2 regions of the Streptomyces sp. NPDC101191 genome follow, and region 2 is predicted to be linked to the other one. Evidence: riboswitches for the same ligand, from Rfam matches in the RefSeq annotation. Region 2 holds a riboswitch; the other holds the start of a gene.
What was found. Region 2 has a riboswitch for thiamine pyrophosphate ahead of ACIRQF_RS17190 (thiamine ABC transporter substrate binding subunit). Riboswitches for the same ligand answer to the same signal wherever they lie in the genome.
Positions count from the first base shown of each region.

Region 1: linked by a shared signal. The riboswitch ahead of thiC (phosphomethylpyrimidine synthase ThiC) and the one ahead of ACIRQF_RS17190 (thiamine ABC transporter substrate binding subunit) in region 2 are both predicted to bind thiamine pyrophosphate.

Region 1 covers NZ_JBIWOU010000003.1:521,472-535,908, reverse strand. Annotated here, with positions in the region: gene cydB (cytochrome d ubiquinol oxidase subunit II) at 1-584, opposite strand, end outside; gene ACIRQF_RS15635 (cytochrome ubiquinol oxidase subunit I) at 603-2,108, opposite strand; gene ACIRQF_RS15630 (cyclophilin-like fold protein) at 2,314-2,694, shown strand; gene hisC (histidinol-phosphate transaminase) at 2,795-3,883, opposite strand; gene ACIRQF_RS15620 (LacI family DNA-binding transcriptional regulator) at 4,310-5,416, shown strand; gene ACIRQF_RS15615 (metallophosphoesterase) at 5,743-7,011, shown strand; gene ACIRQF_RS15610 (hypothetical protein) at 7,174-7,974, shown strand; gene ACIRQF_RS15605 (DUF4241 domain-containing protein) at 7,978-9,264, opposite strand; gene thiC (phosphomethylpyrimidine synthase ThiC) at 9,369-11,165, opposite strand; TPP riboswitch at 11,160-11,306, opposite strand; gene ACIRQF_RS15595 (YibE/F family protein) at 11,379-12,866, shown strand; gene ACIRQF_RS15590 (SsgA family sporulation/cell division regulator) at 13,074-13,508, opposite strand; gene ACIRQF_RS15585 (IclR family transcriptional regulator) at 13,647-14,417, opposite strand.
Region 2 covers NZ_JBIWOU010000004.1:104,747-119,183, forward strand. Annotated here, with positions in the region: gene ACIRQF_RS17170 (hypothetical protein) at 1-181, shown strand, start outside; gene ACIRQF_RS17175 (LOG family protein) at 220-1,326, shown strand; gene ACIRQF_RS17180 (ABC transporter ATP-binding protein) at 1,544-2,566, opposite strand; gene ACIRQF_RS17185 (ABC transporter permease) at 2,566-4,287, opposite strand; gene ACIRQF_RS17190 (thiamine ABC transporter substrate binding subunit) at 4,263-5,354, opposite strand; TPP riboswitch at 5,436-5,546, opposite strand; gene rlmN (23S rRNA (adenine(2503)-C(2))-methyltransferase RlmN) at 5,576-6,682, opposite strand; gene ACIRQF_RS17200 (hypothetical protein) at 6,750-6,962, shown strand; gene ACIRQF_RS17205 (phosphatidate cytidylyltransferase) at 7,258-8,367, opposite strand; gene frr (ribosome recycling factor) at 8,367-8,924, opposite strand; gene pyrH (UMP kinase) at 9,019-9,783, opposite strand; gene tsf (translation elongation factor Ts) at 9,942-10,778, opposite strand; gene rpsB (30S ribosomal protein S2) at 10,890-11,783, opposite strand; gene ACIRQF_RS17230 (M23 family metallopeptidase) at 12,038-12,505, shown strand; gene ACIRQF_RS17235 (TetR/AcrR family transcriptional regulator) at 12,646-13,206, opposite strand; gene whiG (RNA polymerase sigma factor WhiG) at 13,264-14,100, opposite strand; gene dprA (DNA-processing protein DprA) at 14,346-14,437, opposite strand, start outside.

The DNA.
Region 1 (14,437 bases), on a different contig from region 2:
AGCGCGCGGGCCCGGGTACGGATGTCCCCGACCGTCTTGAGCGCCGCGAACACCGCACCGTGGAAGGTGAAGAGGCTGAGCGTGACCAGTCCGCCGAGCAGGGCGTACGGGTTGAGCAGGTCCCAGAGGTTGCCGACGTACTCCATGTCCGCGTCGATCTTCACACCGCGAACGATGTTGCCGAAGGCCACGCCCCACAGGAACGCCGGGACGAGCGAGGTCCAGAAGATGGCCTGCTCCCAGTTGCGCTGCCAGTTCTCCTCGGGCCGCTTCGCGCGGTACTCGAAGGCGACACCGCGGATGATCAGGCAGACCAGGATGACCAGCAGCGGCAGGTAGAAGCCGGAGAAGAGCGTCGCGTACCACTCGGGGAAGGCGGCGAAGGTCGCACCGCCCGCGGTGAGCAGCCACACCTCGTTGCCGTCCCAGACGGGGCCGATGGTGTTGATGAGCACGCGCTTCTCGGTCCGGCCCCGGGCGAGGAGCTTGGTGAGGACGCCGACCCCGAAGTCGAAGCCCTCCAGGAAGAAGTAGCCGATCCACAGGACGGCGATGAGTACGAACCAGACGTCGTGGAGTTCCATGCCTCGATCTCCTCAGCCTCAGTACGAGAAGGCCATGGGCCGGTCGGCGTCGTGGTCTCCGCCGATCTTGGTGGGCGGATTGAGGTCGTCCTCGGTGAGCTCGGGCGGGCCGGCCTTCACGTACTTCACCAGAAGCTTCACCTCGATCACGGCGAGGACGGCGTAGAGCAGCGTGAAGACGATCATCGACGTGAGCACCTCGCCCTGGGAGGTCCCGGGGGAGACCGCGTCACGGGTGCGCAGCACGCCGTAGACGACCCACGGCTGACGGCCCATCTCGGTGAAGATCCAGCCCCAGGAGTTGGCGATCAGTGGGAAGAGCATCGTCCACAGGGCGACGATCCAGTACCACTTGCCCAGGCGGGGGCTGAGCGCCTTGTTCCGGAAGAGGACCAGATGCGGCACCTCGTCCTCACCGGTCCGCAGCCCGGGCGCCAGCATGAACTTCTTGCGGGTCAGCCACAGACCCACGACTCCGACGGCCAGCGACGCCATGCCGAAGCCGATCATCCAGCGGAAGCCCCAGTAGGCGACGGGGATGTTCGGCCGGTAGTCACCGGGGCCGTACTTCTCCTGCTCCGCCTTGTTGACGTCGTTGATGCCCGGCACGTACGAGTCGAAGTCGTCGTTCGCGAGGAAGGACAGCAGGCCGGGGATCTCTATGGCCACGGAGTTGTGGCCCTTCTCGACGTCGCCATAGGCGAAGACGGAGAAGGGGGCGGGTGCCTCGCCATCCCAGAGCGCCTCCGCCGCGGCCATCTTCATGGGCTGCTGCTTGAACATGACCTTGCCGAGGAGGTCGCCGCTGATCGCGGTGCCGAGGCCCGCGATGATCAGGGTGATCAGGCCGAGCCGCAGCGAGGTCCGCATCACGGAGACATGCCGCTTGCGGGCCAGGTGGAAGGCCGAGATGCCGACCATGAACGCGCCGCCGACCAGGAAGGCCGCGGTCATCGTGTGGAAGAACTGGTTGAGCGCGGTGTTCTGGGTGAGCACCAGCCAGAAGTCGGTGAGTTCGGCCCGGCCCCGCTCGGCGTTGATCTTGTAGCCGACCGGGTGCTGCATCCAGGAGTTGGCCGCGAGGATGAAGTACGCGGACAGGATGGTGCCGATCGACACCATCCAGATGCAGGCGAGGTGGATCTTCTTGGGCAGCTTGTCCCAGCCGAAGATCCACAGCCCGATGAACGTGGACTCGAAGAAGAAGGCGATCAGCGCCTCGAAGGCGAGCGGGGCGCCGAAGATGTCGCCGACGAAGCGCGAGTAGTCGGACCAGTTCATGCCGAACTGGAACTCCTGCACGATGCCGGTGACGACACCCATCGCGATGTTGATCAGGAAGAGCTTGCCCCAGAACTTCGTCGCCCTGAGGTACTTCTCCTTCTCCGTGCGCACCCAGGCCGTCTGAAGCCCGGCAGTGAGGGCCGCGAGGGAGATCGTCAGCGGGACGAAGAGGAAGTGGTAGACGGTGGTGATGCCGAACTGCCAGCGCGCCAGCGTCTCCGGCGCAAGAGCTAGGTCCACGACATCTTCTCCTTACATCGCGTGGTCACGTGGGCAGTTTGCCCCGTTTGCCCCACCCATTCAGGGAGAAACAGGGACACGCTTGTGAACGCGTTCACATTCACAAGCATTATGGCTCATACGAAATCCGTACCTTCAGCCGGGGGGTCCCCCTACCGAAGGTCACCCCTTCCCAAGACCTTCAACATATTGTTGAATCCGGGCCATGACCCTTCGGATACGAATCTCCTGGCCCGCCGGCCACACCACGGCCACGATCGACGAAACCCCCACGAGCAAGGCGCTCGCGGGGGCTCTCCCGATCTCCTCCACCGCCCGGACCTGGGGCGAGGAGGTCTACTTCGACACTCCGGTCTCCGTGCCGCTCGAAGCCGACGCCCGTCAGGTCGTCGCACCGGGCACGGTGGCCTTCTGGACGGAGGGCGACGCGCTCGCCCTCCCCTACGGCCCCACCCCGATCTCGCTCGGGGACGAACCGCGCCTCGCGAGCCCGTGCAACATCATGGGCGCGCTGGACGGGGACCCGCGGATCCTGGCCACCGTCAGGGACGGCGACCCGATCCGCGTGGAAGTCGTGACCGACTGACCGTCGACCGTCACGTGACCGACTGACCGCCGGTCGTCACGTGACCGAGGGTGACCGCCGACCGTCACGTGCCGACTGACAGCCGACCGTCACCTACCGGTCAGCTCCCCTTGCGGAAGCCCTCCGCCGCCTTGAGGAACAGGTCGTTCGCCTCGCACTCACCGATCGTGACGCGCACGCCCTCACCCGCGAACGGCCGGACCACGACGCCGTGCCGCTCGCACTCCGCCGCGAAGTCCATGGTCCGCTCGCCGAGCCGCAGCCAGACGAAGTTCGCCTGGGTGTCCGGCACGGTCCAGCCCTGGGCCACGAGCCCCGCATGGACCCGCTCGCGCTCCGCCACCAGCGAGCCGACCCGCCCGAGCAGCTCGTCCTCCGCCCGCAGCGAGGCCACCGCCGCGTCCTGCGCGAGCTGGCTCACCCCGAACGGGACCGCCGTCTTGCGCAGCGCCGCCGCCACCGGCTCGTGGGCGACCGCGAAGCCCACCCGCAGGCCGGCGAGCCCGTACGCCTTCGAGAAGGTCCGCAGCACCGCCACGTTCGGCCGGTCGCGGTAGAGCTCGATGCCGTCCGGGATCTCGGTGTCGCGCACGAACTCCCGGTACGCCTCGTCGAGCACCACCAGGATGTCGGAGGGCACCCGGTCGAGGAAGCGCTCCAGCTCCGCACGGCGCACTGCGGTGCCCGTGGGGTTGTTGGGGTTGCAGACGAAGATCAGCCGGGTCCGGTCGGTGATCGCCGCGGCCATGGCGTCGAGGTCGTGCACATCGCCGTCGGTCAGCGGCACCTGCACCGCGGTCGCCCCGCTGATCTGCGTGATGATCGGGTAGGCCTCGAAGGAGCGCCAGGCGAACATCACCTCGTCGCCGGGACCGGCGGTCGACTGCACCAGGGACTGCGCCACGCCCACCGAGCCGGTGCCCGTCGCCAGGTGCGTGACGGGCACGCCGAAGCGGTCGGCCAGCTCCTCCATCAGCCCTGTGCAGGCCATGTCGGGGTAGCGGTTGAAGTTCCCGGCGGCGGCCAGCGCACTCTCCATCACGCCCGGCAGCGGCGGGTACGGGTTCTCGTTGGAGGACAGCTTGAAGGCGACCGGGCCCCCCGCGGCGGCCGGCTTGCCCGGCTTGTAGGTGGGGATGCCGTCCAGCTCGGCGCGCAGCTTCGGGCTCGTCCCGCTGGTCTCGCTCACAGTGTGTCCTCCTCGACGATCCTTGCCACCAATACTCCTCACCTTATGAGGATTCGCCTCCCCTGCGAATGGCCTGTGGACAACAGAGCGGCAACGGCGCCGGAGGGCCGGGGGGGCCCCGGACGGCGGCCGGGTGATCACCGGATCCCGGACGGCCGCCTCGCGGGGGAGCGCGCGGCGGGGTGGCGCGCGCCGGTGGCGAGCGCCGTGGCGCGCATCGCCCGTAGAGGTGAGTTGAGACCTCTTCGAGACCTCGCCCACTTGCCAGGTGCATGGGCACCTGGGTCTCCTGGTCCCAAGCAAGTGACCTGAACTTTCTTGTTTTCCAAGGCGGTTGAGGCTTAACGATCATGCAGAAACGTGCCTGTCCCTGCCTGCATATGCGACCGGCTCGACCCACCTCCCTCGCCCTACTATCGGCTCGCCATGACAGCAGCAGGGAAGCACCAGGTGAGCCGGGGACAGACCCGGGGAAGCCGGCAGGGCCGGGCGGGCATCCGGGACGTGGCCGCCGCCGCCGGAGTCTCCATCACGACTGTCTCCGACGCGCTCAACGGCAAGGGCCGGCTCCCGGACGCCACCCGCCGTCACGTCCGCGAGGTCGCAGACCGGCTGGGCTACCGCCCGTCCGCCGCGGCCCGCACGCTCCGTACCGGCAAGTCGGGCCTCATCGGCCTGACCGTGACGACGTACGGGGATGAACCTTTCACCTTCACCGAATTCGCGTACTTCGCGGAGATGGCCAGAGCCGCCACCTCGGCCGCGCTCGCCCGCGGCTACGCCCTCGTCATCCTCCCCGCCACCTCCCGTCACGACGTCTGGTCGAACGTCGCCCTGGACGGCACCGTCGTCATCGACCCCTCCGACCACGACCCTGTCGTCACCGAACTCGTCCGCCAGGGCCTGCCCGTCGTCTCCGACGGGCGGCCGGCCGGCACCCTGCCGGTCACCGCCTGGGTCGACAACGACCACGAGGCGGCCGTCCTCGACCTGCTCGACCACCTCGCGGCCGCCGGCGCCCGCCGGATCGGCCTGCTCACCGGCACCACCACCGACACGTACACCCGGCTCTCCACCACCGCGTACCTCAACTGGTGCGAGCGGGTGGGCCAGGACCCCGTCTACGAGGCCTATCCGGCGCACGACCCGTGCGCGGGCGCCGTCGCGGCCGACCGGCTGCTCGCCCGCCCGGACCGCCCCGACGCCGTGTACGGGCTCTTCGACCCCAACGGCACCGATCTGCTCGCGGCGGCCCGCCGCTACGGGCTGCGCGTGCCGGACGACCTGCTGCTGGTCTGCTGCAGCGAGTCGACCGTGTACGCCAACACCGAGCCGCCCATCACGACACTCTCGCTCAAGCCCCGCCGGATCGGCACCGCCGTCGTCCAGCTCCTCATCGACGCGATCGAGGGGATCGAGACCGACGGCCCGGTCGAGCAGGTGATACCGACGGAGCTGATCGTCCGCACGTCCTCGCAGCGACGGTCGCCGCGGACGACGGTCAGTCCGCCGAGGTCTCCCTCGAAGGACTGATCCCGGAGGACGGGGAGGGGGCGCGCGCCGGTTCGGGGAAGCCGCGCGCCGGTTCGGGGGGTCCCGGCGCCGGGTCAGCGGGATCCCGGCGCCGGATCGGGGGACGCACCGGGGGTAAACCTGCGGGCGGCCCGGCCCCTCCCCTGGCCTGGACCTTCCCAATTCGGGCGAAACAACCGGTGAACCCGGAGTGGACCCGGATTCACCACCCCTGGTGCGTCACACAGGAGGACGCTCATTCCTATGATGGGCGGACGACACCGCGGACCACCACGACCAGGCCGGTCCGCGATGTGCAGGGCATCGCGACGGTGGTGGAGGGGTCGATGACACAGGGGGCCGGACAGGAACCCGTGGTGCGCACGGCGACGTTGCGTGACTTCCGCGTACCTCCGTACGCCCGGGTGCCCGTCCAGGGGCAGTCGGTCGACCCGTTCCCCAGCGCCGCCCCGGCGGCCCCGGGGGGCCCTGCCGCACCTCAGGCACCGGCGGCCCCGGGTGGCCCTGCCGCACCTCAGGCACCGGCCGCTCCGCCCGCACCTCAGGCACCGGCCGCTCCGCCCGCACCTCAGGCACCGGCCGCTCCGCCCGCATCCGCCGACGCCACGCTGCACCTGGGCTCGGTCGGACACCCGGGCAACGCGTACCCCGCCGACGAGCCGCCCGAGGGCTACACCCCGACCGAGCGCGACCTGCCGGTCATCAACCGGGGCGACACGGTCCAGGTGCACGTCACCCCCGCGCCCCAGCCGGTGCCCGTGAATCCCGACGGCCCCGGCCCGCTCTTCGTCGTCGGCGACGTCCACGGCTACCTGGACGAACTCCTCGCGGCCCTGCACGCCCAGGGCCTCATCGACGAGAACGGCAACTGGTCCGCCGGCAACGCCCGCCTGTGGTTCCTCGGCGACTTCACCGACCGCGGCCCCGACGGCATCGGCGTCATCGACCTCGTGATGCGCCTGTCGGCCGAGGCCGCCGCGGCCGGCGGCTACTGCAAGGCCCTGATGGGCAACCACGAGCTGCTGCTCATCGGCGCCAAGAGGTTCGGGGACACGCCGGTCAGCTCCGGGGCCGGCACCGCCACCTTCCAGGCCGCCTGGCTGCTCAACGGCGGCCAGAAGCACGACATGGACCGCCTCCAGGACGTGCACCTCCAGTGGATGTCCCGGCTCGACGCCGTGGTGGAGGAGGACGGGCACCTGCTGCTGCACTCCGACACCACCGCGTACCTGGAGTACGGCCAGACCATCGAGGACGTCAACGACAAGGTCCACGAGATCCTCACCCGGAACGACGCGGACGAGGTCTGGGACGTCTTCCGGAAGTTCACCAAGCGCTTCGCCTTCCGTGACGAGGCCGCCGGACCGGAAGCGGTGCAGGAGCTCCTCGGCACGTACGGCGGGCACCGGATCGTGCACGGCCACAGCCCCATCCCGTACCTTCTCGGCCAGGTCGGCACCGAGGACGGCGAGGAGGGTGAGCGCCCGGTCGTGGACGGTCCGCACGTCTACGCGGACGGGCTCGCCATCGCGATGGACGGCGGAGTGACCATGGCCGGAAAGCTGCTGGTCGTCCAACTCCCCCTGCCCGCCTGAGGTATTAACCGTACGCATACGGGGAAGGCGATTTCCCGAAACACCCTGTCACCGCGTGCCGTAAGCGCAATACCATCGGCTCATCCGTAGCAGGCTCTCCTCCGTTTCCGCCCGACCTGCCGTTCTCCGCGGCCGGTTCCGGCCCTTACGGAGCATCGGGGGATGCACATGAACGTGGCTCCGCACCTGCTGACCGAGGACCGCGCCGAGTTCGAGCGGGTCCTCGACGACGCACTGCGCACCGCGCACGACCGGCCGGATCTCGCCGAGGTCGGCACCCGGCTCACCACTGTCCAGCTGCGCGCGATGGCCCTGAACGCGACAGCCCTGATCACGACCGCGGCCGCGGTCGAGTACGACCACTTCGTGAAGGTCCGCGAGCAGGTTCGCTCGGCGAGCAGCGCCATGGCGAGCGGTGCGGGCGAGGTGCCGGTCGAGGCCGGTGCGGCGGCCGGCGCGGGCGTCGTCGCCGTCGTCACCGTCCTCGCCCCGGTCCTCGCGGGCACGGCGGCAGTGATCTTCCTGCTGGTCGGAGCGGTCCTGAAGATGCTGGACCCGGCTCCCTCCTTCGCCGACACCCTGCTCACCGCGGGTCTCTTCTTCGGCGCCGTCGGCGCGGCCGGGCTGCTCTGCGCCGCCGCCGGGCTGCTGGTCACCGCCCTGCGCAACAGCGCGACCGAGGTCCACGCCCCGCACCCCGACGACGAGTTGTCACGCGCCCGGGCGGCCTGGTGCCAGGCACTCCTGGAACGCGGGGTCCTGCCCTTTCTCCGCGACGCCCTGGCCGCGCCCCCGCCAAGGGAGCAGCCGGCGCCGCCCCCGGCCCGCCGCATACCCAAGGTCGGATACAGCGGGCCGGACTTCAGCAGCCCCAGCGAGGGCGAGCCGTCGTCGCGGGCGAGCTACACGAGCCCCGACTTCACGAGTCCGGACTTCGGGCCGTCGGAGCACCGGGCCGAGTGACGGTCACGAGGACGGCTCCTCCAGGACCCTCACGCCATGGGCGAAGTCGTCGTTGCCGACCACGACCACCGCGACCACTTCGCCTGCCGCGGACCGCCCGGCCCACACCGGCCACACACCGTCCCCGGTCGTGTAGAACGCCACCAGGTCGGCGCCCGCGCCGTCGGCCGCGTCCGGCTCCGAGGTCCGCAGGAAGAACGCGGAGTCCTCGATGGTCTCCCCGGCCTTCTCGTCACCCTGGACCAGCGCCCGCGCGAAGAGCCCCTTCAGCCCCGTCCAGGAGCCGGCGTCGGCGAAACAGCCGCTCGCCCCGTCCGTGCCGAATCCGTACGCATGGCCGTCGTCGAGCAGCCGGACGTCGTTCTCCGGCCCGAGCACCATCTCCCAGGTGGCGACAGGCGCTTCGCCCACTTTCACGCGCACCGCCGGGGACGCGGTGGTGGTCACCCAGGTGCCCCTCCACTCGCAGTCGTAGCCGTAGCTCGCCTGCGCCTCCTGGAGCACGTACTCCCCTGGAGGGACGGGGACCACGAGTTCGGGCCCCTGGTCGAAGTTGTCGGGCCCGTCGATCGCCAGCAGGCCGCTGGGGACGCGCAGCGTGCCGCGTTCGACCGGCGCCAGCACGGTCACCTCCGGGCGGTGGGCGGTGGCGAGCCGGGTCCCCGGCCGGAACAGCTCGTCGAGACGACCCGCCCGCGCCGGCCGCGGCGGCAGCCACGGTTCCTTCGGCGCCGCCCCGCCGTCGGGCTCCGGTTCCGGGTCCGCCGTGGACATCCGCAGCTCGCCCGCGATCCCGTGCAGCTGCCCCGAGAACAGCGGCCAGGACCCGAACACCGGCCGGTCCAGCCACCGCTGCTCCACGGGGACGTCCGCCGAGGTCACGAAGATCCCGCGCCCCGGCCGCTCCCGCTCGTCGCGTCCGCGCCCGTCCGGATGGAGCGTCAGCTTCCACCGCTCGCAGCCCCGATCGAACTCGGGCGTCGTGGCGTCCGCGTACGTCCAGTCCTCCGTCTGGTACCGCAACAGCCGGTCGCCGTCCAGCAGTCGCAGGTCGAGCCGACGGGTGCGCCGGCCCTCTTCGTCGTAGACCCACACGCCCACGAAGTGGTCGCGCCAGGAGGTCAGGCGGACCTCCAGGGGCGCGTTCCGGCCCGGCCGTCGGCAGACCGCGACATAGGGCAGTCCGGCCCCGTCCCGTGCCGCCGCCGACTCGGCGGTCAGCGGCCGCCACAACGTGCGGCCCGCGAGGTCCCAGCCCTCGCCGTAGGCGATCTCCACGACGTCCTCCACCGGCTCCGCCCTCCGCTCGTACAGATGTACGGGTGTACAGGCAGAAGGTATCGGCCCGCGACTCCCCCGAGGGTCGCGGGCCGATACCGGTCAGGGGGCCGGGATCAGTCGGCCATCGGGAGGTAGACCCGGTTGCCGGACGCGGCGAACTCGGCCGACTTCGCAGCCATACCGGCCTCGATCTCGTCCGCCTTCAGATCACCGCCGTGCTCGCGGCGGATGTCCTGCGAGATCTTCATCGAGCAGAACTTCGGCCCGCACATCGAGCAGAAGTGCGCCGTCTTCGCGGGCTCCGCCGGCAGCGTCTCGTCGTGGAACTCGCGTGCCGTGTCCGGGTCCATGGCCAGGTTGAACTGGTCCTCCCAGCGGAACTCGAAGCGCGCGTCCGACAGCGCGTCGTCCCACTCCTGCGCGCCCGGGTGTCCCTTGGCCAGGTCCGCCGCGTGCGCCGCGATCTTGTACGTGATGACGCCGGTCTTCACGTCGTCCTTGTTCGGCAGGCCCAGGTGCTCCTTGGGCGTGACGTAGCAGAGCATCGCGGTGCCCCACCAGGCGATCATCGCCGCGCCGATGCCCGAGGTGATGTGGTCGTACGCCGGGGCGACGTCCGTGGTCAGCGGGCCGAGCGTGTAGAACGGCGCCTCCTCGCAGATCTCCTGCTGGAGGTCGATGTTCTCCTTGATCTTGTGCATCGGGACGTGGCCCGGGCCCTCGATCATGGTCTGCACGTGATGGCGCTTGGCGATCGTGTTGAGCTCGCCGAGGGTCTTCAACTCGGCGAACTGGGCCGCGTCGTTGGCGTCCGCGATCGAACCGGGCCGCAGGCCGTCGCCGAGCGAGTACGTGACGTCGTACGCCGCGAGGATCTCGCAGAGCTCCTCGAAGTTCGTGTAGAGGAAGTTCTCCTGGTGGTGCGCGAGGCACCAGGCGGCCATGATCGAGCCACCGCGCGAGACGATGCCGGTCTTGCGGCGGGCGGTCAGCGGCACGTAGGGCAGCAGCACGCCGGCGTGCACCGTCATGTAGTCGACGCCCTGCTCGGCCTGCTCGATCACCGTGTCCTTGTAGATCTCCCAGGTGAGCTCCTCGGCCTTGCCGTCGACCTTCTCCAGGGCCTGGTAGAGCGGCACGGTGCCGATCGGCACGGGGGAGTTGCGCAGCACCCACTCACGGGTGGTGTGGATGTTGCGGCCGGTGGAGAGGTCCATGACCGTGTCGGCGCCCCACTTCGTCGCCCAGGTCATCTTCTCCACCTCCTCCTCGATGGAGGAGGTGACCGCGGAGTTGCCGATGTTGGCGTTGACCTTCACCAGGAACCGCTTGCCGATGATCATCGGCTCGATCTCCGGGTGGTTCACGTTGGCCGGGAGCACGGCGCGGCCGGACGCGATCTCCTCCCGCACGACCTCGGGGGAGACGTTCTCGCGGATCGCGACGTACTCCATCTCCGGCGTGATCTCGCCACGGCGGGCGTACGCGAGCTGCGTGACGGCCTGGCCCTCGCGGCCCTTGCGGGGCAGCCGCGGGCGCCCCGGGAAGACCGCGTCGAGGTTCTTCAGTCCGCCGCCGCGCGGCGAGGTGTGCTTGATGCCGTCGTCCTCGGGCCGGACGGGACGGCCCGGGTACTCCTCCGTGTCGCCGCGCGCGATGATCCAGTTCTCGCGCAGGGGCGGCAGGCCGCGCCGGACGTCGGTGTCGATGGTGGGGTCGGTGTACGGACCGGACGTGTCGTAGAGCGTCACGTCCTTGCCGTTGGTGAGGTGCACCTGGCGGACGGGCACCTGGATGTCGGGGCGGGAGCCCTCGACGTATCCCTTGTGCCAGCCCGGCGTGCGCTCGCCCTGGCCGTTCGGGGCGTCCGTCTGGTCGGAGGCAGGCGTGCGTGCATCCTGAATGGTCATGAGACCGAATCTCCCTACGCCGGCATTACCCGGTAACAGGTTCGGCGGTCGGCGCAGCCTCCTCCCGTACGTACATCAGTACGCGCGTACGGTGATCAGCGCCCTCTCAGCCCGGTGCTCCGAGCTCCCGCGTGTGCAAAGGTGCCACCACGCTAGCGCCATCTCTGGCGTGCTGAACAGTGGGGCCCCGACGGTTCTTGCGATGATCGGTCGGTGACTTCGACACATCAGCCCCACGAACCGCACGGCCACGGGCACACCCATGGGCACGATCACGGGCCTGGTCAGGGCCTCGTGGACGGGGACCGGCACGGGCCCGGCCCCGGCCACGGGGACCGGTCCGACGGCCCGGGCCGCGGAGGCGGGGGCGGCGGGAACGGGGGTCCGGGCCGCGGAGGCGGGGGCGGCGAGAACGGTGGCCACGGACACAGTCACGCGCACAGCCACGGGCCCGCCGCGCCCGTCTCCCGGCATCTGCGGAAGGTCATCGCCGCGGTCCTCATCCCCTTCGCGACCGCCGTGGTCGTCGGGCTCGTGGTGCTGTGGCCGGGGAGCACCCCGGCGCACCAGCGCACGGGGGTCGGCTTCGACCGGCAGACCGAGCAGGGCAAGGTCACCGCCGTCCAGCACATCGACTGCAAGGACGTGAACGCCGCCCAGGTGCCGCCGACCGGCGACACCTCCACCCCGGAGGGACGGGAGGCGGTCAACGGGCAGCAGGGGCAGTGCGAGAAGGCGACCGTCACGGTCACCACCGGCCCGGAGAAGGGCCGTACCTTCACCGAGATCGTGCAGCCGGACGCGCCGCGACAACTCGACGAGGGACAGGGCGTGGTGGTCGCGTACGCCCCCGACGCCCCGCGCGACCTGCAGTACTCGGTCACCGACGTGGACCGGAAGGTGCCGCTCTACGTCCTCGCGGGCATCTTCGCGCTCGCCGTCGTGGTCGTCGGCCGGATGCGCGGCGTGATGGCGCTCATCGCGCTCGCGATCAGCTTCATGGTGCTGTCCTTCTTCATCCTGCCGGCGATCATCCAGGGGTCGAATCCGCTGGTGGTAGCCATCGTCGGCGCGAGCGCGATCATGCTGATCGCGCTCTACATGTGTCACGGCCTGTCGGCCCGCACCTCGGTGGCGGTGCTCGGCACGCTGGTCTCGCTGCTGCTGATCGGCCTGCTCGGCTCGTTCTTCATCGGCTGGGCCTCGCTCACCGGCAACACGGACGACAACACCGGTCTCATCCACGGGCTCTACCCGGAGATCGACATGTCCGGTCTGCTGCTCGCCGGCGTCATCATCGGCTCGCTCGGCGTGCTCGACGACGTGACCGTCACCCAGACCTCGGCGGTGTGGGAGCTGCACCAGGCCGATCCGCGGATGGGGCCGCGGGCGCTCTACCGGGCCGGTATCCGGATCGGGCGGGACCACATCGCCTCGGTGGTGAACACCCTGGTCCTCGCCTACGCCGGTGCGGCACTGCCGCTCATGCTGCTCTTCTCGATCGCGCAGAGCAGCGTGGGGATGGTGGCCAACAGCGAACTCGTCGCGGAGGAGATCGTCCGGACGCTGATCGGCTCGATCGGTCTGGTCGCCTCGGTGCCGGTCACCACCGGTCTCGCGGCGCTGGTGGTGTCGGCCGACCGGCCGGAGGCGGGACAGCAGCGCCCCAGCAGGGGCGGGCGCCGCCGACGTGCCAAGTGAAGCGGGCCCCCGGCCGGGAACGGTGACGGGCTCGGCGGACGGCAGGCTCGGCCGGGGACGGTGCGCGGGCCCGGCCGGGGACGGTGACGGGCTCGGCGGACGGCAGGCAGCTCGGCCGAGGACGGTGCGCGGAATTCGGTCGAGGACGGTGACACGAGCTCGGCAGAAGGCGGGGACGGCGGCCGGGCCGGTGTGGGTGACACCGGCTCAGCCGGCGTTCTCCTCCGCCAGGATGCGCCCGAGAGCGGCCTCCAGGCTGTCCTCGAAGTCCCCCAGTGTCTGTTCCTGACCGAGCGGGACGAGCTTGTCCGTACGGTCGAGGAAGGCGACGAGCGGCGGGGCGCTCGCCCGGAACAGGGCCCGGTCCGCCCCGACCTGAAGCCGGATCATCACGTCGGACAGTTGATCGGGATCGGTCGGCGCGATGTGGACGTCGCCGTCGCCGCTGGGCCGGTTGATCCCGTCGAGCAGCAGCTCCCTTCCGAACGCCCAGGTGACGGGAGCGTCTCCGGGGAGGTGGAACGTCATCCGCACCGCGTAGGGATCGCGGGTCTCGTACCGCAGTTCCACCGGAATCCTGAAGGAGAGCTCCTCGGAGACGAGGAAGCTCATCAGGACTTCGGCCTGAACCGTCTCTCGCATCATGTACCCCGCAGTAGATGGAGCAGTTGTGTTAGCACGCTGCTAGAAATGCTCGGTTGAAACGGCCAGGAATGATCCCTCATGGCCCTCTTGACGCAATCGTGCTGTAAGCACTAGCAGATCACAAGGAGTGATTTTTCAGATACTGATAGAGAACGCGAGCGAGCTGAACAGCTTTCCGATCTCGTTCTGTAGCCGGTCGATCGCGGGCAGCAACCGTTCTGCCTGGTGAAGGGGGAGGGAAATGGCCATGGCGGCCGCCGTGGATCCCGCCGTGATGGGGATCGCGGCACAAACTGTGCCGAGTGCATATTCCTGACGTTCCACCAGGGGCTCCATTCGCCCCATACCGCCCAAACGGTCCAAAAGGGCACGACGATTACGCACCGTATACGGCGTGATCGCTTCCACCGGATGCCGGTCGAGGTGGTCTTGACGACTTTTCAGATCCAGTTGACTCAGCAGGCACTGCCCGATGGCGTGCGCGTGGCCGGTCTCCCGGAAGTCGGCCCACTCGTCGACGGCGGGCGCCGCGGGGGTGTCCGCGACGGCCACGAGCTCGATCTCGCCCTCGCGGTAGACGGCGAAGTAGACGGGGACGCCGATGGAGTCCCGCCAGTGGGCGAGAGAGTCCTCGATCTTGGTGCGACGATTCTGCAGAACTCCCCCGCCGACCAGCCGACCGGCGGCGTCCCCGAAGACGAACACACCCTTCTCGCGGCGTAGATAGCCCTCGTGCGTCAGGGTGCGGAGGAGGTGGTACGCGGTGGGGAGCGGCAGGCCCGCCTCGCGCGCGAGCTGTTTGGCAGGGGCCCCGTCCTCGTGGGAGCCCACGGCCTCCAGCAGTCTGAGCGCCCGTTGCACCGAGCCGATCAGAGTAGGAGCAGCGGGCTGCGAAGCAGTGGCCAAAGGTCACCCCCAGGCGAGTC
Region 2 (14,437 bases):
CACCGCGGCCCTGGAGTCGAAGCAGGCCCGCACCCACACCACCGAGGCCCTCCTCCGGCTCGGCGCCCCGCCCACGGTCCTGCGCACCACGGCCCTGCTCCGCGCCGGCGTGCTCCTCGCCGTCTTCCTCCCCCTCACCTGGGCGGTGGGCGCGCTGGCGGCGGTTCCCCTGCGGGGCTGACCGGCGCGTCCGAAGGCAGGCGCGCCTATCGTGGGCGCATGGCGACGCAGCGGCAGGACCGGGAGATCCACTCGCTCGACGAGTTCGACGCGGCGCTCGGCTCGCACGCGTCCCTGGCCGGCTGCCGGGTCCAGTCCGTCGACCTCACCGACCGCACCTTCGCGCTGCTGTCCGTCCCCACCGGCGCCGCCGTCTTCCTGGGCTGCGCCATGCAGCCGGAGGCCGCGACCAAGGTCCGCGCGGACGGGGCGCTGGTCTTCCCGCCCGTGCCGGACCTGCCGTTCGATCCCTACCGGGCGCGGCTCTACTCCCCCGGGGAACTGTTCGAGGGCATCACGGGCCACCCGTACGAGGAGACCCCGGACGCCCGCTCCTACGCCTGGTTCCAGCGGACCAAGGCCGACGGCGACATCTTCTCCTCGATGCTCCGGTCCCTCCACGACGACGCTCTCTCGGACGCGCTCGACGAACACCTGGCCGGCGCGCGGGTCGTCGGCGTCATGGGCGGGCACCGGATGGACCGCGGCACCGACGCGTACGCCGGGGCCGCGCGGCTCGGCCGGACCCTGGCCCGTTCGGGCCTGACCGTCGCGACGGGCGGCGGCCCGGGCGCCATGGAGGCCGCCAACCTCGGCGCCTACACCGCCCCGCTGCCGGACGCCGTCCTGGACGAGGCCCTGGAACTCCTCGCGAAGGCACCCTCGTTCATCCCGTCCGTGACGGACTGGGCCCGCGCCGCCTTCGAGGTACGCTCCCGCTGGCCGCGCGGCGGCGCCTCGGTCGGCATCCCCACCTGGTTCTACGGGCACGAGCCCCCGAACGCCTTCGCGTCGCACATCGCCAAGTACTTCGCCAACGCCATCCGCGAGGACGGTCTGCTCGCCCGCTCCACCGCGGGCGTGGTCTTCCTCCCCGGTGCGGCCGGCACCGTCCAGGAGATCTTCGACGACGCGACCCCGAACTACTACTCCTCGCGCGGCGCCCCCACCCCGATGGTCCTGGTGAACCGCGCCCACTGGACCGAGGACCTGCCCGCCTGGCCCCTCCTCCGGGCCCTGGCCTCCGACCGCCCGATGGCGGCCCGCATCGCCCTGGTCGACTCGATCGACGAGGCACCGGAGGCACTGGCCCGGCTGGGGGCGTGACGGGGCCGCGGCCCGGCACGTGGCGAGGACGCCGCGGGGGTGGGCGAGGACGCGGTAGGGGTCGTAGGCGGGCGCGTTCGGCCTCGCAGGCGGGCGCGTTCGGCGTCGTACGCGAGGACGCGGCCGAGGGGTACGCGAGAACGCGTTCGGCCTCGCAGGCGAGGACACGACCGCGGCGTACGCGGGGACGTCGGAACGCCGGGGGCGCGGTCGGCGGTTACGCCTCGTCGAGGACCACGACGTCCTCCGCGCGGAAGTCCACGTCGACCTCCGCGCCCTGGTCCGGCGCCTCCCTGAGCGTGAACTCCGCCTCCAGCAAGGGGCCTTCGGCGGGACGCAGAGTGGTGGCCACACGGTCGCCGCGGAAGGTGCGGGTCTGGACGCGGCAGGCCAGGCCCTCGCCGGGAGGGACGAGGCGGACCCCGGCGGGGCGCACGAGGAGCCGGCGGTCGCCCTGGGGCGAGCCGTCGGGGACGGGGATCTTGCCCCACGGGGAGTCGGCCGCGGCGGCGGTGACCGTGGCGGGGACGACGTTGTCGAAGCCGAGGAAGCGCGCGACGAACTCGGAGGCGGGACGCCGCCACACGTCGAGCGGCGTACCGGTCTGGGCGATCCGGCCGTCGTTCATCACGACGACCCGGTCGGCAAGGGCGAAGGCCTCGCCCTGGTCGTGGGTGACCGCCAGCACCGTCGTCCCCAACTGCCCGAACAGCTGCCGCAGTTCGATGACGAGACGTTCCCGCAGACTGCGGTCGAGCTGGCCGAGGGGCTCGTCGAGCATGAGCAGCCGGGGCCGCGGCGCGAGCGCCCGGGCGAGGGCGACGCGCTGCTGCTCACCGCCCGAGAGGGCGGAGACGGCCCGGCGGCCCGCTCCGGGCAGACCGACGAGCTCCAGCAACTCCCCCACCCGCGCCGCCTGTTCGGCCCTGGACGCGCCGCGCATACGCAGACCGAAGGCGACGTTGCCGGCCACGTCCCGCTGCGGGAAGAGCTGATGGTCCTGGAACATCAGGCCCACCCCACGCCGGTGCACCGGCACCCCGGCCTGGTCGGCACCGCCGAGCAGCACCCGGCCGGCGGACAGCGGCTGGAGACCGGCGACCGCCCGCAGCAGGGTGGACTTGCCGCTGCCGCTGGGCCCGAGCACGCACACGATCTCGTGGTCGGCGACGTCGAGGTCCACCGCGTCGAGGACGGCCCGCGCCCCGAAACGTACGGTCGCCCGGTCCAGCGTCAGCATCAGAACTCCCCCGGGGTACGGTCGGTGCGCAGGCGTTCGAGCAGCAGCAAGGACACCGCGCACACCACCATGAGAATCGTCGAAAGGGCCATGGCCTGGCCGTAGTTGAGCTCGCCCGGCCGGTTGAGGAGCCGGGCCACGGCGACCGGCAGCGTCGGGTTGTCGGGGCGGGCGATGAACACCGTCGCGCCGAACTCGCCGAGGGACACCGCGAAGGCGAAGCCGGCGGCGATGAGCAGCGCGCGCCGCACGAGCGGCAGGTCGACCTCGCGCCAGGCCCGCCATCGCGAGGCCCCCAGGACCGCGGCCGCCTCCCGGAGCCGCTCGTCGACGGCGCGCAGCACCGGCAGCATGGTCCGGACGACGAAGGGGACGCCGACGAGGGCCTGCGCGAGCGGGACGAGGATCCAGCTGGCGCGCAGGTCGAGCGGCGGCTCGTCGAGGGTGATGAGGAAACCGAAGCCGACGGTGACGGCGGACACCCCGAGCGGCAGCATCAGCAGCGCGTCGAAGCCGCGGACCAGCCGGTCGGCCATGGGGGTCCCCCCGTTCGACCGAAGCCGGGAGCGGGAGAGGGTGAGCGCGGCCGCGGCCAGGCCGCCGATGACGACGGCGATGCCGGTCGCGGCGAGCGCGTACTGGAGCGAGTTGACGATCGTCTCGGTCATCGGCACGAGGAAGGTGCCGTGGTCGTCGACCCGCTGGAGCGCCCGGTAGTAGTCCAGCCCGTAGCCGGTGGGGGTGGCGAGGGAGCGCTCGACGAGCACGCCCAGCGGGGCCAGGATCAGCAGCGCGATCGAAAGGAGAACGGCTCCCAGCAGCGCCCACTGCCCGGCGCCGCGCGGCCGGCGGGCGGTGCGCTCGGCCGGCACCAGCTTCAGGGCGGTCTCCCGGCGTCGCACGGTCCGCGCGTGCACGGCCAGGACCACGCCGACCGCGACGAACTGCACCATCGTGAGGACGGCGGCCGTCGACAGCTGGAGCCGGTCCGCGGTCTGCCGGTAGATCTCCGTCTCCAGCGTGGAGTACGCGGGACCGCCGAGGATCTGCACGATGCCGAAGGAGCTCGCGGTGAACAGGAACACCATCAGCGCGGCGGACGCGACCGCCGGACCGAGCGCGGGCAGCGTCACCGTGCGCCAGGCCCGCCACCGGGATGCGCCGAGCACCCGCGCGGCCTCCTCCTGGCGGGGGTCGAGCTGCGACCACAGGCCGCCGACCGTGCGCACGACGACGGCGTAGTTGAAGAAGACATGGGCGATGAGGATCGCCCACACCGAGGTGTCGAGCCTGACGCCCCACCACGTGTCGAGCAGTCCGCGCCGCCCCACGAGGGCCAGGAACGCCGTCCCGACCATGACCGTGGGCAGCACGAACGGCACGGTGACCACCGCCCGCAGGATCCGCTTGCCGGGGAAGTCGAACCGGGCGAACACGAACGCGCCGGGCAGCGCCACGAGCAGGGTGAGCGCCGTGGAGGCGAGCGCCTGCCACAGCGTGAACCACAGGACGTCGAGGATCTCCGGCCGGGCCAGCGTCTCTCCGAACCGGCCCAGCTCCCAGTGGCCGTCCGGCCTGAGCCCGCGCTCGACGATCGAGGCGACGGGCCAGGCGAAGAAGACCGCGAAGAACGCGACGGGCAGCACCATGAGGGCCAGCCGCGCCGCGCTCCCCGCGCGGTCCGCTCGGGCGGGGGCTACTTCAGAACGAGCGAGGTCCACTGCTCGATCCACTGGTCGCGGTTCTGGGCGATCTTGTCGGGCGCCATGGTCTGCGGCTTGTCGATCACCACTCCGTGCTTGGTGAACAGCTCGGGCAGGGTGGCGTCGTTGGTGACCGGGTTGACGAACATCTGCAGCGGCATGTCGTCCTGGAACTTCTTGGAGATCAGGAAGTCGATCAGCGCCTTGCCGCCCTCGGGGTTCTTCGCCCCGTTCAGGAGGCCGGCGAACTCGGTCTGGCGGAAGCAGGTGCCGGTGGAGACGCCGGTCGGGGCCACCTTCGGCTGCGGCTGGGCGTACAGCACCTCGACCGGCGGGGAGGAGGCGTACGAGACGACCAGCGGGCGGTCGCCCTTGGCCTGCTTGCCGCCGGCGGAGCCGGAGAACTCCTGGTTGTAGGCCAGCTCCCAGCTGTCGACGGTCTTCACGCCGTTGGCCCTGAGCTTCTTCCAGTAGTCCTGCCAGCCGGCGTCGCCGTACTGCGCGGCCGTGCCGAGCAGGAAACCGAGGCCCGGTGAGGAACGCTCGGGGTTCTCGACGACCAGCAGGTTCTTGTACTCGGGCTTGGCCAGGTCGTCGAAGGTCTGCGGCGGCGCCAGCTTCTTGTCGGCGAAGTACTGCTTGTCGTAGTTGACGCAGATGTCACCGGTGTCTATCGGGGTGACCCGGTGCTCCTTGTCGAGCTGCAGCGCGGCCGGGACCCGGGCGAGGCCCTTGGCCTCGTACGGCATGAAGATGCCGTTGTCGAGGGCGCGGGACAGCAGCGTGTTGTCCACGCCGAAGAAGACGTCGCCCTGCGGGGCGCCCTTGGTGAGGATCTCCTTGTTGACGGCCTCGCCGGCGTCGCCGCTCTTGAGGACCTTGACCGTGAGACCGGTCTGCCGGGTGAACTCCGCCAGCACCTCCTTGGAGGCGTTGAACGAGTCGTGGCTGACCAGGGTGACGGTCTTCGGCGCGGGCGTGCCGGTGGCCTTGCCCTTGTCGCCGTCCCCGCCGCCGCAGGCGGCGAGGGTGGTGACGCCGAGCGCCGCGACGAGCGCGGCGGCGGCGGCCTTCTTGGTGTTCACGTGAAGTTCCTCCTGGGTGTGACCAGGAAGAGACGCGGCCCTGCCCGCGTCCGGGCGGCGGACGCGGGCAGGGCGCAACAGCTCGAGTTACGACCGAACTTCCTACCCAGAATGACCTGGGCGAGGTTCAGAGGGTCTGCGGTCTGACGGTCACCGCACTCTCAGCGCTGTGGCGCTCCCCTGTCGGAATATGCAGATGTGTTCGAGCTCAGAGTACAAGGTCAGCGTTCGGCGGCCGCCAGCTGTCCACAGGCACCGTCGATCTCCTGGCCGCGGGTGTCGCGGACGGTGACGGGCACGCCGTGGGCGGCGATGGCCTCGACGAACGCCTTCTCGTCCTCGGGCCGCGAGGCGGTCCACTTCGAGCCGGGCGTCGGGTTCAGCGGGATCAGGTTGACGTGCACCCGCTTGCCCTTGAGCAGCCGGCCCAGGAGGTCACCGCGCCAGGCCTGGTCGTTGATGTCCCGGATCAGGGCGTACTCGATGGAGATCCGGCGACCCGACTTCTCCGCGTACTCCCAGGCCGCGTCGAGGACCTCGCGGACCTTCCAGCGGGTGTTCACCGGCACCAGGGTGTCGCGCAGCTCGTCGTCGGGGGCGTGCAGCGAGACCGCGAGACGGCACTTGAAGCCCTCGTCGGCGAACCGCAGCATCGCCGGCACCAGACCGACCGTGGACACGGTGATCCCGCGCTGCGACAGTCCGAGCCCGTCCGGCTCGGGGTCCGTCAGCCGCCGGATGGCGCCGACGACCCGCTTGTAGTTGGCGAGCGGCTCGCCCATGCCCATGAAGACGATGTTCGACAGCCGCGCCGGGCCCCCGGGCACCTCGCCGTCACGCAGCGCGCGCATGCCGTCCACGATCTGGTGCACGATCTCGGCGGTCGACAGGTTCCGGTCGAGCCCCGCCTGGCCGGTGGCACAGAACGGACAGTTCATGCCGCAGCCCGCCTGCGAGGAGATGCACATGGTCACCCGGTCCGGGTAGCGCATGAGCACCGACTCCACGAGCGTGCCGTCGTGCAGCTTCCACAACGTCTTGCGGGTGGTGTCGGCGTCACAGGAGACGTGCCGCACCACCGACATCAGATCGGGCAGCAGCTCCCCCGCGAGCTTCTCGCGCGAGGCGGCCGGGATGTCGGTCCACTCGGCCGGGTCGTGCGCGTACCGCGCGAAGTAGTGCGTGGACAGCTGCTTGGCGCGAAACGGCTTCTCGCCGATCGCGGCGACCGCCTCCTTGCGCTCGGCGGGCGAGAGGTCGGCGAGATGCCGCGGGGGCTGCTTGGCTCCGCGCGGGGCGACGAAAGTGAGTTCTCCGGGCTTGGGCATGGTGCTACCAGTGTCGCAGACGGAAACCCGTGACCGGGGCCGTCGTGCGCGGGGGCATCCTGGACGTATGGACAGTGTGCCGATAGTCGTCCACCAGCCCTCCTCCACCGGAGGACGGCGCGTCACCGCGCACGGCAGCATTCTCGGTCTCGCCCACAGCGACGAGGACGTGGTCGAGTTCCTCCGACGCGCGGGTCTCCCGGACGCCCAGGAGCTCCTTGACGATCCGGCCTGGGTGAAGTGGCGGGGCGGCAGAGCCCACCAGTACGAGGCGGCCTGAGAACGACGGACCCGTCCCCGCCGCGCCGGGCCCGCGCCGCCCCTCCCCCGCGGCACCCGGGCCCACCGTGGCGCTCGGCCCGGCCCCCGGGCGCCCGGGACGGCGGCCAGGAGACGGCGTTCGGCTGCAGCAACGAGTACTGAGCCGGCAGGTCCGGGAGGACTCGGGAGCCACGAGGATCACAGCCCCGCGGAGGGCGCGTATTGGAGAAAACCGCACGTCCCGGATCCGCTACGCCGAAGGGCCCGCCGTCCCGGGGGGGACGACGAGCCCTTCGATCAAGGAGAGCCGCGGGTCAGGCGCTGCCGACGAACAGCACCAGCAGCAGCCACACCACCGGCGCCGTCGGCAGCAGGGAGTCCAGACGGTCCATGATGCCGCCGTGTCCCGGCAGCAGCGTGCCCATGTCCTTGATGCCGAGATCACGCTTGATCATCGACTCGCCCAGGTCGCCCAGGGTCGCGCTGGCCGCGACCGCCAGACCCAGCACGAGCCCCTGCCACCAGGTGCCGTCGTCGATCAGGAACTGCATGCACAGCGCACCCGCGCCCATCGCGAACGCGACCGCGCCCAGCAGGCCCTCACGGGTCTTGCCCGGGCTGATCCGCGGAGCCAGCTTGTGCTTGCCGAAACGCCAGCCGACCGCGTAAGCCCCGGTGTCGCTGACCACCGTCAGCACCAGGAACGTGAGCACCCGCTCCGGACCGTCCTCCGCCGTCAGCAGCATCGCCACGAAGGTCGCCAGGAACGGCACGTAGAACGCCGCGAAGACACCCGCCGTGACGTCCTTCAGATAGCCCTCGGGCGGCTCCGTCATACGCCACACGAGCACCGCGAGCGCCGTGAGCGCCATCGCGACCCACGCGCCCTCGGCGCCCTGCACGTAACCGGCGACCACCATCGCCGCACCGCCGACCGCGAGCGGGACCAGCGGCGCCTTGATGGCCTTGCGCTCCTGCAGCCGGGAGGTCAGCTCCCACAGGCCGACCACCACGGCGACGGCGATCACGCCGACGAACGCCGGCTTCCAGATGAACAGCGACGCGATGATGACCGCGCCGAGCCCCAGGCCGACCCCTATGGCCGCGCCCAGGTCACGGCCCGCGCTCTTCTTCTGCCGCGGCTTCTGCCGGGGCGAAGGCGCAGACGCGGGCTGGGACGGGCTGGACATGGGCTCCTGCGGGTGCTCGTGCGGCGTCTCGTCACGGAACAGGGGACCGCTCGGGTGAGCGGCCCCCCGGTCGTGATCGTCCTGGTTGTCGCCGGCGGGAACGTCGGACACGATGGGCATGGGGCGAGTCTGCGCCGCCTGCCGCCCTTCGTAGGCGGGACCCGCCGGGGCAGGCCCCTGGTCGGGTCCCCCGAAGCCGGTTCCGGCCGGGGCCCCCCAGGAAGAGTCGTTCATCAGACCTCGAGCAGCTCGGCTTCCTTGTGCTTCAGCAGCTCGTCCACCTGCGCCACGTACTTCGCGGTGGTGTCGTCGAGCTCCTTCTCCGCGCGACGGCCCTCGTCCTCGCCGACCTCGCCGTCCTTCACGAACTTGTCGATGGTCTCCTTGGCCTTGCGGCGCACGGAACGGATCGAGATCTTGGAGTCCTCGGCCTTGCCCTTGGCGACCTTGATGTACTCGCGGCGGCGCTCCTCGGTCAGCTCCGGGAACACCACACGGATGATGTTGCCGTCGTTGCTCGGGTTGACGCCGAGGTCCGAGTCGCGGATGGCCTGCTCGATGTTGCGCAGCGCGCTCTTGTCGAACGGGGTCACCACGGCCATGCGCGGCTCCGGCACCGAGAACGACGCCAGCTGGTTGATGGGGGTGATGGCACCGTAGTAGTCCGCCACGATCTTGTTGAACATCGCCGGGTGCGCACGGCCCGTGCGGATCGCGGCGAAGTCCTCCTTGGCGACCACGACGGCCTTCTCCATCTTTTCCTCGGCCTCGAGGAGGGTCTCTTCGATCACCACTTGCTCCTGCGTGTCGTCGCGTTGTGTCCTGCACGGTGTACGACCGGCAGGGCTCTGTCCATCCCCCTCGCGGGGCGGTTCCCGGTTCGGGTCAGGCCCGGGTGCCCTGGTCGCTCACGAGCGTGCCGATCTTCTCACCCTTCACCGCGCGCGCGATATTGCCCTCGGCGAGCAGCTCGAAGACGAGGATCGGCAGGTTGTTGTCGCGGCACAGGGTGATGGCGGTGGCGTCGGCGACCTTGAGGTCGCGGGAGAGCACCTCGCCGTACTCGAGTGCGTCGAACTTGACCGCGTCCGGGTTGGTCTTCGGGTCGGAGTCGTAGACCCCGTCGACACCGTTCTTGCCCATGAGCAGCGCCTCGGCGTCGATCTCGAGGGCACGCTGCGCGGCGGTCGTGTCGGTGGAGAAGTACGGCATGCCCATACCGGCACCGAAGATGACCACGCGGCCCTTCTCCAGGTGGCGCACGGCGCGCAGCGGGATGTACGGCTCGGCGACCTGGCCCATGGTGATGGCGGTCTGGACGCGGGAGTCGATGCCCTCCTTCTCCAGGAAGTCCTGGAGGGCGAGGCAGTTCATCACGGTGCCGAGCATGCCCATGTAGTCGGAGCGGGCCCGGTCCATTCCGCGCTGCTGGAGTTCGGCGCCGCGGAAGAAGTTGCCGCCGCCGATCACGATCGCGATCTCCGCGCCGTCGCGCACGACGGCGGCGATCTCGCGTGCGATGGCGTGCACGACGTCCGGGTCGACCCCCAGGCCGGTACCGCCGGAGAAGGCTTCTCCGGACAGCTTCAGCATGTAGCGGCCGGCCATTTTGCCGTTCTTGTCGTCGCCCTGTGCGGCGCCGTGATTCATGGAGATCTCCTCGTGCACATACGAAGAAGGCCATTGCCCGTGGGTCCTTGCGGTTTCCCGTACGGCAATGGCCTCCTCGTCAGATCTGCGGTCGTCCCACGCGTGCGCGGGCGACTGCTTCAGACCCTACCGGGGTCCGGTGTCCGTTGCGTACGGACTCAGATGCCGACCTTGATGCGGGTGAAGCGCTTCAGGGTGACACCGGCCTCGTCCAGGACCTTCTGGACGGACTTCTTGTTGTCCAGGGCGTACGGCTGACCGAGCAGCGTGGCGTCCTTGAAGAAGCCGTTGACGCGACCCTCGACGATCTTGGCGATCGCGGCCTCGGGCTTGCCCTCGGCGCGGGTGGTCTCCTCGGCGATGCGACGCTCGGACTCGACGACCTCGGCCGGGACGTCTTCCTTGGTCAGGTACTTCGGGGCGAACGCGGCGATGTGCTGCGCGATGCCCTTGGCGACCTCGGCGTCGGCCTTGTCCAGCTCGACCAGGACACCGATCTGCGGCGGCAGGTCGGGCATGGTGCGGTGCATGTAAGCGAGGACGAAGCCGTCGTTGTACTGCGCGAAGCGGTCCAGGACGATCTTCTCGCCGAGGTTGGCGTTGGCCTCGTCGACGTACGCCTGCACGGTCTTGCCGGCCTCGATCTCGGAGGCGAGCAGGGCCTCGAGGTCGGCCGGGGAGGTGGCGGCGACGTGGGCGGCGAGCGCGTTGGCGACGGCGAGGAACTTGTCACCCTTGGCGACGAAGTCCGTCTCGCACTTCAGCTCGACCAGGACACCGGAGGTGTTGTCGTCGGCGATGAGGGAGACCACGGCGCCGTTCTCGGCGGAGCGGCCCTCACGCTTGGCGACACCCTTCTGGCCCTTGATGCGCAGGGCCTCGACGGCCTTGTCGACGTCGCCGTCGGCCTCGTCCAGGGCCTTCTTGCAGTCCATCATGCCGGCGCCGGTGAGCTCGCGGAGCTTCTTGACGTCAGCGGCGGTGTAGTTCGCCATGAGTCTTTTTCTCTTTCGAAGTCTGAAAGATCGGGCGGGTCCACGGGTGGACGGCGGGGGCTTCGTGGGCCCCCGCCGTCGTCACCCGAAGGTCCTGAGGGACCGGAAGGGTCAGGCCTGCTCGGCGTCCGCGGCCGGAGCCTCGGCGGCCGGAGCCTCAGCCTCGGCGGCCGGAGCCTCGACCTCGGCGGCCGGGGCCTCGGCGGCCGGCGCCTCGTCAGCCTTCTTCTCGCCCTCGAGGAGGTCGCGCTCCCACTCGGCGAGCGGCTCGCCCGCGGCCTTCTCGCCCGGCTTCGAGTCGCCGGTCGCGGCGCCGGAACGGGCGATGAGGCCCTCGGCGACGGCGTCGGCGATCACGCGGGTGAGCAGGGTGACGGAGCGGATCGCGTCGTCGTTGCCCGGGATCTTGTAGTCGACCTCGTCGGGGTCGCAGTTGGTGTCGAGGATCGCGACGACCGGGATGTGGAGCTTGCGCGCCTCACCGACGGCGATGTGCTCCTTCTTGGTGTCGACGATCCAGACGGCGCTCGGCACCTTCTGCATCTCGCGGATACCACCGAGGGTCTTCTCCAGCTTGGCCTTCTCGCGGGAGAGGACCAGGAGCTCCTTCTTGGTGAGACCGGAGGCGGCCACGTCCTCGAAGTCGATCTGCTCGAGCTCCTTGAGCCGCTGCAGACGCTTGTAGACGGTCGAGAAGTTGGTGAGCATGCCACCCAGCCAGCGCTGGTTGACGTACGGCATGCCGACGCGCGTCGCCTGCTCGGCGATGGCCTCCTGGGCCTGCTTCTTCGTACCGACGAACATGATGGAGCCGCCGTGCGCGACGGTCTCCTTGACGAACTCGTAGGCGCGGTCGATGTACGACAGCGACTGGAGCAGGTCGATGATGTAGATGCCGTTGCGCTCGGTGAAGATGAAGCGCTTCATCTTCGGGTTCCAGCGACGGGTCTGGTGACCGAAGTGGACGCCGCTCTCCAGCAGCTCCCGCATCGTGACGACGGCCATGGCCGTATCTCCTTGGGTTCTCGGTTGTTTTCCTGACGCCCCGACGCGCCGTGCCACAAGGGACCGAAAGGCGCTGCCACCCGTCGAGAAGACCGGTGGCGGGGCGTGCGAAGTCGACCCGGTGACCCGGGTCGCCATGGAAAGTGTACGGGACCCCGGAGGCACCGGGTGACGGCACTGTCCACAAGCGGGCGGTTGTCCACAGATTCCGCCGATGCCGGTCATCGGCACCGCGGCCGGGGCAACCTGCCGTCATGCACCAGATCCCGATGATCCTGCTGACCCTGATCACGGCGGTGTGGCCGATCGGTCCACCGCGACCGGACGTCCTCCGCGGCTGGGAGCCCCCACCGGGCCCGTACGCGGCGGGCCACCGCGGCATCGACCTCGCGGCCCCACCGGGCACCCCGGTCGCGGCTCCCGGGGCGGGCACGGTGTCCTTCGCCGGCCCGGTGGCCGGCAGGGGCGTCCTCACCCTGACGCTGCACGGCACGGGCACCCCGCCGCTGCGCACGACCTACGGCCCGGTGGACCCTCTCCTCCCCGCGGGGACGGCGGTACGCGCCGGCGAGGTCGTCGCCCGGGTGACGGAAGGCGGCCACTGCGCGGCGCCCTGCCTCCACTGGGGCCTGCTGCGCGGCGAGACCTACCTGAACCCCCTGGGCCTGATGAGGCACGGCCCGTCCCGCCTGCTGCCGGTGACGGGCGTGCCCTTGGGATGACGGGGCGCGTGCGCGGGCGTGCGCGGGAGGGGGCGAGGCCGGGGGGAGGGAGGAGGGAGGAGGGGTGGGGCGGGGGGGAGGGGGTGGGGAGGGGGTGGGGAGGGGGCGGGGGCGGGGGGAAGCCCCCCGGGAAGCGGAGATCAGGCGCCGCGGATCCCGCCCAGCGCCATCGACACCGCCGCGTTCGCGATGGTCGCCGGGTCTTCGGCCGCTCCGAGTTCGATGCGGCGGACGGCGGCGTCGACGACGCCCTGGAGGAGCATCGCCTCCAGACGGGGCTGGGGGCGGCCGAGAGCGGCGAGGGCGTCGACGATCATGGTCACGAGGCCGCCGTGGGCGGCGCGGATCTTCTCGCGGGCGCCGTCGTCGAGCTCGCTCGCCGAGATGGCGACGACCGCGCGGTGGCGCCGGTCCCCCACGAGCTCCAGCTGGCTGCGGACGTACGCCTCGACCTTGCCCTCGGCGGTGTCGGAGGCGGCCATGGCCGCCTCGACCTCGGCGGCCCAGAGGGGGAAGTCGACGGCGCAGAGTTCCTCGACGACGGCGGCGCGGGAGCGGAAGTACTCGTAGACCGACGAGCGGGCCAGGCCGGTGCGCTCGGCGAGGGCGGGGAAGGTCAGCGCCTCCGTCCCGCCTTCGGACAGCAGGGAGCGCGCGGCGTCGAGCAGGGCGCCGCGCTGCATGGTCCGGTGCTCGGCCACGGAGGCCGCTCGAATCCTGGGCACGGCTCCACAATACGGCGAGGGGGCGCCCCTCGGTCAGCGGCCTACGTCGGCCAGTTTGGCGCGCAGCTGGAGGACGGACTTGGTGTGGATCTGGCTGACCCGGCTCTCGGTGACGCCGAGGACGTGGCCGATCTCGGCGAGGGTGAGGCCCTCGTAGTAGTAGAGGGTGACGACGGTCTTCTCCCGCTCGGGGAGGGTGTTGATGGCCCGGGCGAGGAGCCGGCGCAGCTCGCGGTCCTCGGCGACCTCGACCGGGTTGTCGGCGGCGGTGTCCTCGAGGGTGTCCATGAGGGAGAGGCGGTCGCCGCCTTCGCCGCCGACGTGCAGGAGCTCTTCGAGGGCGACGACGTTGGCCAGGGACAACTGGCTGAAGACGGAGTGGAGTTCGTCGAGCGTGACGCCCATCTCGTCGGCGACCTCGGCCTCGGAGGGAGTGCGGCGGAGTTGCGCTTCGAGGGTGGCGTAGGCGCGTTCGACGTTGCGGGCCTTCTGGCGGACGGAGCGGGGGATCCAGTCGAGGGCGCGGAGTTCGTCGATCATGGCGCCACGGATGCGGGTGATGGCGTACGTCTCGAACTTGATGGCCCGCTCGACGTCGAACTTCTCGATGGCGTCGATGAGTCCGAAGACTCCGGAGGAGACGAAGTCGGCCTGTTCCACGTTGGACGGCAGGCCGACGCTGACGCGTCCCGCGACGTATTTGACGAGGGGTGAGTAGTGCAGGATCAGCTGTTCCCGCAGCCGCTCGTCGCCCGTGTCCTTGTAGGACCGCCAGAGCTCGTCGAGGGAGGTCGGTGCGGGTGGTCGCACGGTGCCCCGGGCTGCTGGGGGCACCGCGGCGCGGTCAGACCCGGAGGTGTGCTGGGGCATGCGTTGCCTTGTGCCGTTCTGCTGTGGGGTGCGAAGGAGTCGTTCCTGTTGTCGGGCGGGGGATGCACGTGAGCGTAGCGTGAGTGGGCTGTCGCGGTGTGCGAACGACGAGGGATCGCGCCGGTCGGGGTGGCTGCCGTCGCCCATGTCTTCGAACGGGGGCCGTGGCGGGGGTCGGCTCCTCGGGTGCGGCCGGGAGAACTCGCTTGCTCATCGGCTTCACCTTTTCACCCGAATGCTCCAGGTCAAGTACCGCCATGCCGGGTGTGCGGCGGTTCGGTGCGCCTGTTCGTCAACCGCCAGTGGTCCTGTTGCCGCTCGACGAACCCGAGGGAGT